2 regions of the Lysobacter arenosi genome follow, and region 2 is predicted to be linked to the other one. Evidence: predicted binding sites of a transcription regulator. Region 2 holds the regulator's gene; the other holds the start of a gene.
The links. Region 2 encodes HrcA, which represses chaperone genes, less so after heat shock. Its sites were predicted from a motif close to TTNGCACTCNNNNNNNNNGAGTGCNAA; they were not measured.

Region 1: the regulator HrcA is predicted to act here: its motif matches at 1,691-1,717, upstream of groES (co-chaperone GroES).

Annotation. Positions count from the first base shown of each region.
Region 1 covers NZ_CP071517.1:3,636,331-3,640,538, reverse strand. The annotation lists gene groL (chaperonin GroEL) at 1-1,234, opposite strand, end outside; gene groES (co-chaperone GroES) at 1,342-1,629, opposite strand; gene HIV01_RS16720 (helix-turn-helix domain-containing protein) at 2,148-2,549, shown strand; gene HIV01_RS16715 (hypothetical protein) at 2,556-3,044, opposite strand; gene cutA (divalent-cation tolerance protein CutA) at 3,175-3,516, shown strand; gene HIV01_RS16705 (protein-disulfide reductase DsbD) at 3,509-4,208, shown strand, end outside.
Region 2 covers NZ_CP071517.1:906,350-910,557, forward strand. The annotation lists gene recN (DNA repair protein RecN) at 1-1,090, opposite strand, end outside; gene hrcA (heat-inducible transcriptional repressor HrcA) at 1,232-2,287, shown strand; gene grpE (nucleotide exchange factor GrpE) at 2,471-3,001, shown strand; gene dnaK (molecular chaperone DnaK) at 3,148-4,208, shown strand, end outside.

The DNA.
Region 1 (4,208 bases), 1.2 Mb from region 2:
CGATGCCCTCTTCAACGGCAGCACGCGTGGCGTGCAGGGCGTCTTCGACGCGAGCCTTCTTTTCCTTCATCTCGATCTCGGTCGAAGCACCGACCTTGATCACAGCAACGCCGCCGGCCAGCTTGGCCACGCGCTCCTGCAGCTTCTCGCGGTCGTAGTCGGAGGAGGTCTCCTCGATCTGCGCCTTGATCTGCTTGATGCGGCCTTCGATGCCCGACACTTCGCCGGCGCCGTCGATGATGGTGGTGTTCTCCTTGGAGATCTGCACCTTCTTGGCGCGACCCAGATCCTTGATGGTGGCCTTGTCCAGCTGCAGGCCGACTTCCTCGGAGATCACGGTGCCGCCGGTGAGGACGGCCATGTCTTCCAGCATCGCCTTGCGACGGTCGCCGAAGCCCGGAGCCTTGACGGCGCAGACCTTGACGATGCCGCGGATGGTGTTGACCACCAGGGTCGCCAGCGCTTCGCCTTCGACTTCCTCGGCGATGATCAGCAGCGGCTTGCCAGCCTTGGCCACGCCCTCGAGGACGGGCAGCAGGTCACGCACGTTGGAGATCTTCTTGTCGTGCAGCAGGATGAACGGATCGTCCAGCTCGGCCTGCATCGACTGCTGGTTGTTGATGAAGTACGGCGACAGGTAGCCGCGGTCGAACTGCATGCCCTCGACGACGTCGAGCTCGTTCTCCAGGCCCGAACCGTCTTCAACGGTGATCACGCCTTCCTTGCCGACCTTGTCCATCGCCTGGGCGATCAGGTCGCCGATGTTGGCGTCGGAGTTGGCCGAGATCGTACCGACCTGGGCGATTTCCTTGCTGGTCGAGGACGGCTTGGAGATCTTCTTCAGCTCGTCTACGGCAGCGACGACGGCCTTGTCGATACCGCGCTTGAGGTCCATCGGGTTCATGCCGGCGGCGACGGCCTTCATGCCTTCGCGGATCAGCGCCTGGGCCAGCACGGTGGCGGTGGTGGTGCCGTCACCGGCGTTGTCGGAGGTCTTGGAAGCGACTTCCTTCACCATCTGCGCGCCCATGTTCTCGAACTTGTCGGCAAGCTCGATTTCCTTGGCGACGGAGACGCCGTCCTTGGTGATGGTCGGGGCGCCGAAGCTCTTCTCGAGCACGACGTTGCGACCCTTCGGGCCGAGCGTGGCCTTGACGGCATTGGCGAGCACATTGACGCCGCGCAGCATCTTGACGCGCGCGTCCTCACCGAAACGAATTTCCTTGGCAGCCATTTTCTATTACCTCAAAAGCGAATTGGGGAATGTGGAACTGGATCAACAAAGACGAGGGGCGGAGGAAGCGCGCATTGCGCGACGTTCCCTGCCCGCTCCGGGCGCTCTTAGGCGAGCACGGCGAAGATGTCGTCTTCCTTGACCACCAGGTATTCGGTGCCGTCGAGCTTGACCTCGGTACCGCTGTACTTGCCGAACAGGACCTTGTCGCCGACCTTGACCGAAACCGGGCGGACGTTGCCGTTGTCGAGGACCTTGCCGGTGCCGACGGCGACGACTTCACCCTTGATCGGCTTCTCGGTGGCCGAGTCCGGAATCACGATGCCGCCAGCGGACATCTTTTCTTCTTCCATGCGCTTGATGACCACGCGGTCGTAGAGCGGCTTGATATTCATCGCGACAAATCTCCGAGGGATTTACGTAAGTTATTGAACGGACAGCAAAACGGCCTGAATTTTAGCAGTCGACCCTGACGAGTGCCAATGTCAGGGACGAAGAAACCCGGCGAACCGGGACAGCGGGGGAGATTGGGTCCGCGTGAAGGCCTTTCAAGGGCCGAAGCGTCAGCGCCGTCCTGGGCGAGCGTCCACCCGACAAAAAGAAAGAGCGCGCCCCGAGGGAACGCGCTCTTTCTGGTACGGAGGTGGCTGTCCTGTGCTCGTCGCGTCCTGCGCACGGCCCCGAACCGACGCCTTGTCACTACCAACGCCCTTGTCGGCAGGGGTCAATCTTCGTCCCTGCGGGCTTTTTCGACCAGCGGTGTCCTGCTGACTCCCGGTATCACGTCCTTCATGGAATGCTTGAAACTATTGAACTTCACTGCTGCAATCGGCGCATAGTGCTACCCAGTGCGCACAGCATTGGGTGAATCTCAGTCACCTGGTGAATATCGGTATCCAAGGTCGGAGGCCACATGACACCCCAGCAGCGCATTCGCCTGGCTCGACGCCATTGCGGCCTGTCCCAGGCCGCCCTGGGCGCGGCGGTCGGCGTGCAACGCAGCGCCGTCGGCCATTGGGAGGCGGCACGCGGCAAGTATCCAAGCGTGGCGCACCTGCGCGAAATCGCGATGGTGACCGGCGTGCAGTTCGAATGGCTGGCCACCGGCCGCGGCACGATGAGCCTGTCGGCGGACACCGCGCTGGACTCGGTCGCGGCCGCGGACGCGCTGCTCGTCGACGACCCGCTGGAGCTGAGGCTGCTGGTCGCGTTCCGCGAAGCGCCGACGCGCTCGAAGGCGCCGCTGGTGGAAGTCGTGGAGCAACTGGCGCAGCTGCGCACCGGGCGCGGACGCGGCAAGCCCGCTTCCGTGTAAACCGAATCAGCCGCCGGAAAGGCGCTTCACCGCACCGGCCGGCAATGCCGCGCATTCGGCCGCCGGCTCGAACGCCGCGGTAGCGGCGACACCGTCGACAGCCAGTTGCAGCTTCGCCGGCGCCGGCGGTGCCGCGATGGCCGCCGCCCAGATCGCGCGGATCGTGCCCTGCATCGGCGGATCGGCCAGCACATTGCCGCCGGAATCGACATAAAGCAGCTCACCCGGCGAGCTGGCCACCGTCTCGCCTGTTGTGGCGTCGATCAGCGTCATCGCGTCCGGCTCGCCCCAGCAGCTCATGGCGCTTTCGCAGCTCAGGTCCACCAGCAGGCGCGACGTCGCGCCGGCAGCCAAGCGGCAGGCGGCGTGCACGTCGATGCCGTAGGCGGGCGCCGCCTGCGTGGCCGCGGTAGCCGGCAGCACGGCAAACAGCCCCAGGGCGAGGATGGCCCTGGCGGCAACGGCGGTGATCCGCGGGAAATGGCGGTGTGGCATCGAACCTCCTCGAACGTCCGGACCAGGCCGGCGCCGGCAGCCTACGTCATCCGCCGCCGGCCTGCGCAGGCCGGGTTCCGGGCGGGACGATTCGCCCGCCCGCGGGGCGGCGGCTACACTTGCGCCCCTCATGACCCCGTCCCCCGCCTCGCCCGTACGGCTGGTCCTCAGTACCTGCGCCGATCCGCAAAGCGCCGATGCCATCGCCAGGGCCCTGGTCGGCGAGCGCCTGGCCGCGTGCGTCAACGTCCTGCCCGGGGTGTCGTCGACATACCGCTGGCAAGGGGCGATCGAGCAGGCCGAAGAAGTCCTGCTGCTGATCAAGACCACCGCCGATCGCCAGGACGCGCTGATCGCGCGGCTGCAGGCGCTGCACTCCTATGAACTGCCCGAGGCGGTCGCGGTCGAAGCCGTTGGCGGCCTTGCCCCCTACTTGCAGTGGGTGGCCGAACAGACCCGGAAAGATGACTGAATCCATTCAATTTCGCCTCCGCGGCGCGCTGCTGACCCTGGTCCTCACCGCAACGGCACTGGCCACGTCGGGCCTGGTCGCCACGCCGGCGCATGCCGCGATCAATCCCGACGACCTGCTGCCCGTCGACGAGGCGTTCGCCTTGCGCGCACAGGCGCCCGGCGGCGACCGGATCGAGATCCACTGGCGCATCGCCGACGGCTACTACCTGTACAAGCACCGCATTGCGGTGCAGTCCGATGCCGCATTCGCCGCGCAGCCGCTGCAGTTGCCGCAGGGCAAGGCGCACGAGGACGAGTTCTTCGGCCGGGTCGAGACCTATCGCCAGGCGCTCACCGCGGTGTTGCCGGGCCAGGCCCAGGGCGGCGCACGCCAGGTCACCCTGAAGGTGCGTTACCAGGGCTGCGCCGACGCCGGCATCTGCTATCCGCCGCAAACGCGCAGCCTCAGCGTCACCCTGCCCGAGGCAAGTGCGGCAGCTGCGCAACCGGCGGTCGCCTTTGGTCCTGCGCGCGGCGCCGTGCCGCTGGGCGGCGGATTGCTGGCCGGCAAGGCCGGCGCCACCGATGCCTTGCCGCTGCCACCAGAGCAGGCCTTCGGCTTCGAAGCGATTGCCGGCGACGGCAACACGCTGCTGCTGCGCCTCACTCCGGCGCCGGGCTATTACCTGTATCGCGACAAGACCACGCTGC
Region 2 (4,208 bases):
CGAGTGCGTCGGCAGCCTGGCGCCAGTCGCGACGGGCGGCTTCGATCTCGGTGTCGAGGCGGGCCAGGCGCGCGCCGGCGCCTTGCAGCGATTCCAGTTCGGCCGCAATCGCATCGCGCTGCGCGCCCAGTTGCTCGGGTGGCACGCGGTGCTTGCGCGCCAGTTCGTGGATGCGGGTCAGGCGCTGCTCGATCAGCTCCAGCGCCGACGGGTCGAGGTCGAGGTCGCTGCGAACGCGGTCGAGCAGGGCAAGGGCTTCGTCGACCTGGATCGCGGCCGCATCGAGCATCGCGTCGACATCGCCCAGGCGCGGCTCGTGTTCCACCACACGCTGCAGGTCGCTGCGAACCTGTTGCAGGCTGCGCGAGAGCGAGGGGCCTTCCTCGCCACCGAGGTGGGCGAATGCACCTTCGCAGGCGGCAATCAGGTCGGCCGCATGGGCATGGCGGCGATGGTCGTCCTGCAGGCGCGCGATGGCGTCGGCCTCGAGGTCTTCGCGATCCAGTTCGCCATGCTGGTGTTCGAGCCAGCTGATGCGGTCGGAGACATCGCCCTTGGCCGACAGTTCGTCGCGCTCGGTCAGCAATGCGCTCCAGCGAGTCGCCGCGGCGCCGACGGCGCCCAGTTCGGCCTGGGTACGGCCGAAGGCATCCAGCAGCGCCAGCTGGCTGGGGCGCGACAGCAGCGCCTGGTGCTCGTGCTGGCCATGGATCTCGACCAGCAGGGTGGACAGCTCGCTCAGCTGGCCCAGCGTGACCGGGCGGCCGTTGACCCAGGCGCGCGAGCCGCCGTCGGCGCGGATCACGCGCCGGATCTGGCAGGCGTCGTCCTCGTCCAGCTCGTTGTCGCGCAGCCAGGCACGGGCCAGCGGGACGTCGTCGAGGCTGAAGCCGGCGACCAGCTCGGCGCGGTCGGCGCCGTGGCGGACGACGCCGCTGTCGGCACGCAGGCCGGAGATCAGGCCCAGCGCGTCGACCAGCAACGACTTGCCGGCGCCGGTCTCGCCGGAGATGACGGTCAGGCCGGGACCGAAACCGAGCTCGGCTTCACTGACCACGGCGAACTGCTTGAGGGAGAGGTGGACGAGCATGGAGCGCGATTGTGCCTTGTGTCGGTTGCGGCGTGATAGCGGGGGAGCGTCTCGCAGGTTCAGATCTGCGGCATCGGCCGCAATGGCCGGCGCCGAAAACCCTTGCACCGGATCGGGCCGCGACCTATCAATATGCCCGTCATGAACCGCAAACCTGCCGATCCCAGCCTCGACCCGCGTGCACGGCAGCTGTTGCGCACCCTGATCGGCCGCTACATCAACAGCGGCGAGCCGATCGGCTCGCAGACGCTGGCGCGGCACGCCGGGCTGGACGTCAGCGCGGCGACCATCCGCAACATCCTGGCCGACCTGGAAGACGCCGGCCTGCTCAGCGCGCCCCACAGCTCGGCCGGACGCGTCCCGACGCCCCAGGGCTACCGCCTGTTCGTCGACTCGCTGCTGCAGGTGCGGCCACTGCCGGACTCCGACCTAGCCCGCCTGCGCGGCGAGCTACCGGCCGGTTCCGGCACCCAGGCCCTGCTCGGCAGCGCCTCGGAGCTGCTGTCGGCGATGACCCACTTCGTCGGCGTGGTCAGCGTGCCGCGGCGCGAGCAGTTCGCCTTCCGCCGCATCGATTTCGTGCCGCTCGACGGCGCGCGTGTGCTGGCGATCCTGGTGTTCGCCGACAACGAAGTGCAGAACCGGATCGTGCAGACCCGTCGCCCGTTCGACAGTGGCGAGCTCGAGCGCGTGGCCAACTACCTGAACGCCCACTTCGCCGGGCGCACCGTGGCCGACATCCGCGCCACCCTGCTGCGCGAGCTACGCACCGCCCAGACCGAGATGCAGTCACTGCTGACGCAGTCGGTCGAGCTGGCCGAGCAGGCGCTGGCGCCGGGCGGCGACGACATGGTGCTGGCCGGACAGACCCGCCTGATGGGGCTGCAGGAACTGGCCGACCTGGACCGCCTGCGCGACCTGTTCGACGCCTTCGCCCGCAAGCGCGAGATCCTGCAGCTGCTCGAACGCACGGTGCAGGCGCCCGGCGTACGCATTTTCATTGGCGAGGAGACCGGCCTGGCGCCGCTGGAAGGGATGTCGCTGGTCACCGCCCCGTACGTTGCCGGCGGTGGCAGTGGCCAGGTACTGGGCGTCCTGGGGGTGATCGGGCCGACCCGGATGGCGTACGACCGCGTGATTCCAGTGGTCCAGGCCGCCGCCGACGCGCTCGGGGCTGCCATCCACTCCGAGTCCTGAGGGACCCGGACCCGCCGCTGCCGGGACGGGGACAGCCCCTGGCCGGCCGGAACGGCGCCTGGCCGTCGCCAACGGCGCAGTTCGTCTTGAAACCTCGCGGGGCGGCCCCATTGCTGCCCTGTCGCGCCTTGAGCGCGGATTTCCGAATTGTTTGGCGCCCTTGGCGCAGGGATGGAGCACCGCATGACCCAGATCGATCCGCAAGACACCCCCGACAACGACACCCTGGACCTTGCCAACGACGCCGACGGCGGCGATTCGCTGGCCGCGCAACTGCAGGCCGCCCGCGCCGAGCTGACGCAGCTGCGTGAGGATTCGCTGCGCGAACGCGCCGAACTCGAGAACCAGCGCAAGCGCATGGCCCGCGATATCGACATGGCGCGCAAGTTCGCCAACGAGCGCGTCCTTGGCGACCTGCTGCCGGTGATCGACAGCCTCGAGGCCGGCCTCACCATCCAGGCCGACACCGCCCAGCACCTGCGTGAAGGCATGGAGCTGACCCTGCGCCAGCTGCTCAAGGTCGTCTCCGACAACGGCCTGGTCGCGATCGACCCGGTCGGCAAGGCCTTCAACCCGGAGCACCACCAGGCGATGAGCATGGTCGAGAGCGCCGGGCATGCGCCGGGCGACGTGGTCCAGGTCTACCAGAAGGGCTGGCTGCTCAACGACCGCCTGCTGCGCCCTGCGCTGGTGGTGGTGGCCAAGCACGACTGAACGATCGGGGCAGGGCAGCGCCAGGCGAGCGACTTTGCCAACGCGGTCGCTTGAAGAGGCAACCGCCGGCCCCCAGATAACGCACATCGGCGCCACCACAGATTCGGCGCCACACCATTTCAAGCATTAGCGAGGGAGCTACACACATGGGCAAGATCATCGGTATCGATCTGGGCACGACCAATTCGTGCGTCGCGATCATGGAAGGCGGCAAGGCCAAGGTCATCGAAAACGCAGAAGGCGACCGCACCACGCCTTCGATCGTGGCCTTCACCAAGGACGGCGAAGTCCTGGTCGGCGCCTCGGCCAAGCGCCAGGCCGTCACCAATCCCAAGAACACCTTTTTCGCGGTCAAGCGCCTGATCGGCCGCAAGTTCACCGACGCCGAAGTCCAGAAGGACCTCGACCTGGTGCCGTACTCGATCGCCCAGCACGAGAACGGCGACGCCTGGGTCGCCACGGCCGACGGCAAGAACATGGCGCCGCAGCAGATCTCCGCTGAAGTGCTGGCGAAGATGAAGAAGACCGCCGAGGCCTACCTGGGCGAGACGGTCACCGAAGCGGTCATCACCGTGCCGGCGTACTTCAACGACAGCCAGCGCCAGGCGACCAAGGACGCCGGCAAGATCGCCGGCCTCGACGTCAAGCGCATCATCAACGAGCCGACCGCGGCCGCGCTGGCCTACGGCATGGACAAGAAGGGCGGCGACCGCAAGGTCGCGGTCTACGACCTCGGCGGCGGCACCTTCGACGTGTCGATCATCGAGATTGCGTCGGTCGACGGCGAGATGCAGGTCGAGGTGCTGGCCACCAACGGCGACACCTTCCTCGGTGGCGAGGACTTCGACAAGCGCGTCATCGATTACCTCGTGGAAGAATTCCAGAAGGACCAGGGCATCGACCTGCGCAAGGATCCGCTGGCCCTGCAGCGCCTGAAGGACGCGGCCGAGCGCGCCAAGATCGAGCTGTCGAGCGCGCAGCAGACCGAGGTCAACCTGCCGTACGTCACCGCTGACGCCTCCGGTCCGAAGCACCTCAACATCAAGCTGACCCGCGCCAAGCTCGAAGCCCTGGTCGAAGACCTGGTCAAGCGCACCATCGAGCCGTGCCGCATCGCCCTGAACGACGCCGGCCTGCGTGCCAGCGAGATCAGCGAAGTGATCCTGGTCGGTGGCCAGACCCGCATGCCGAAGGTGCAGCAGGCCGT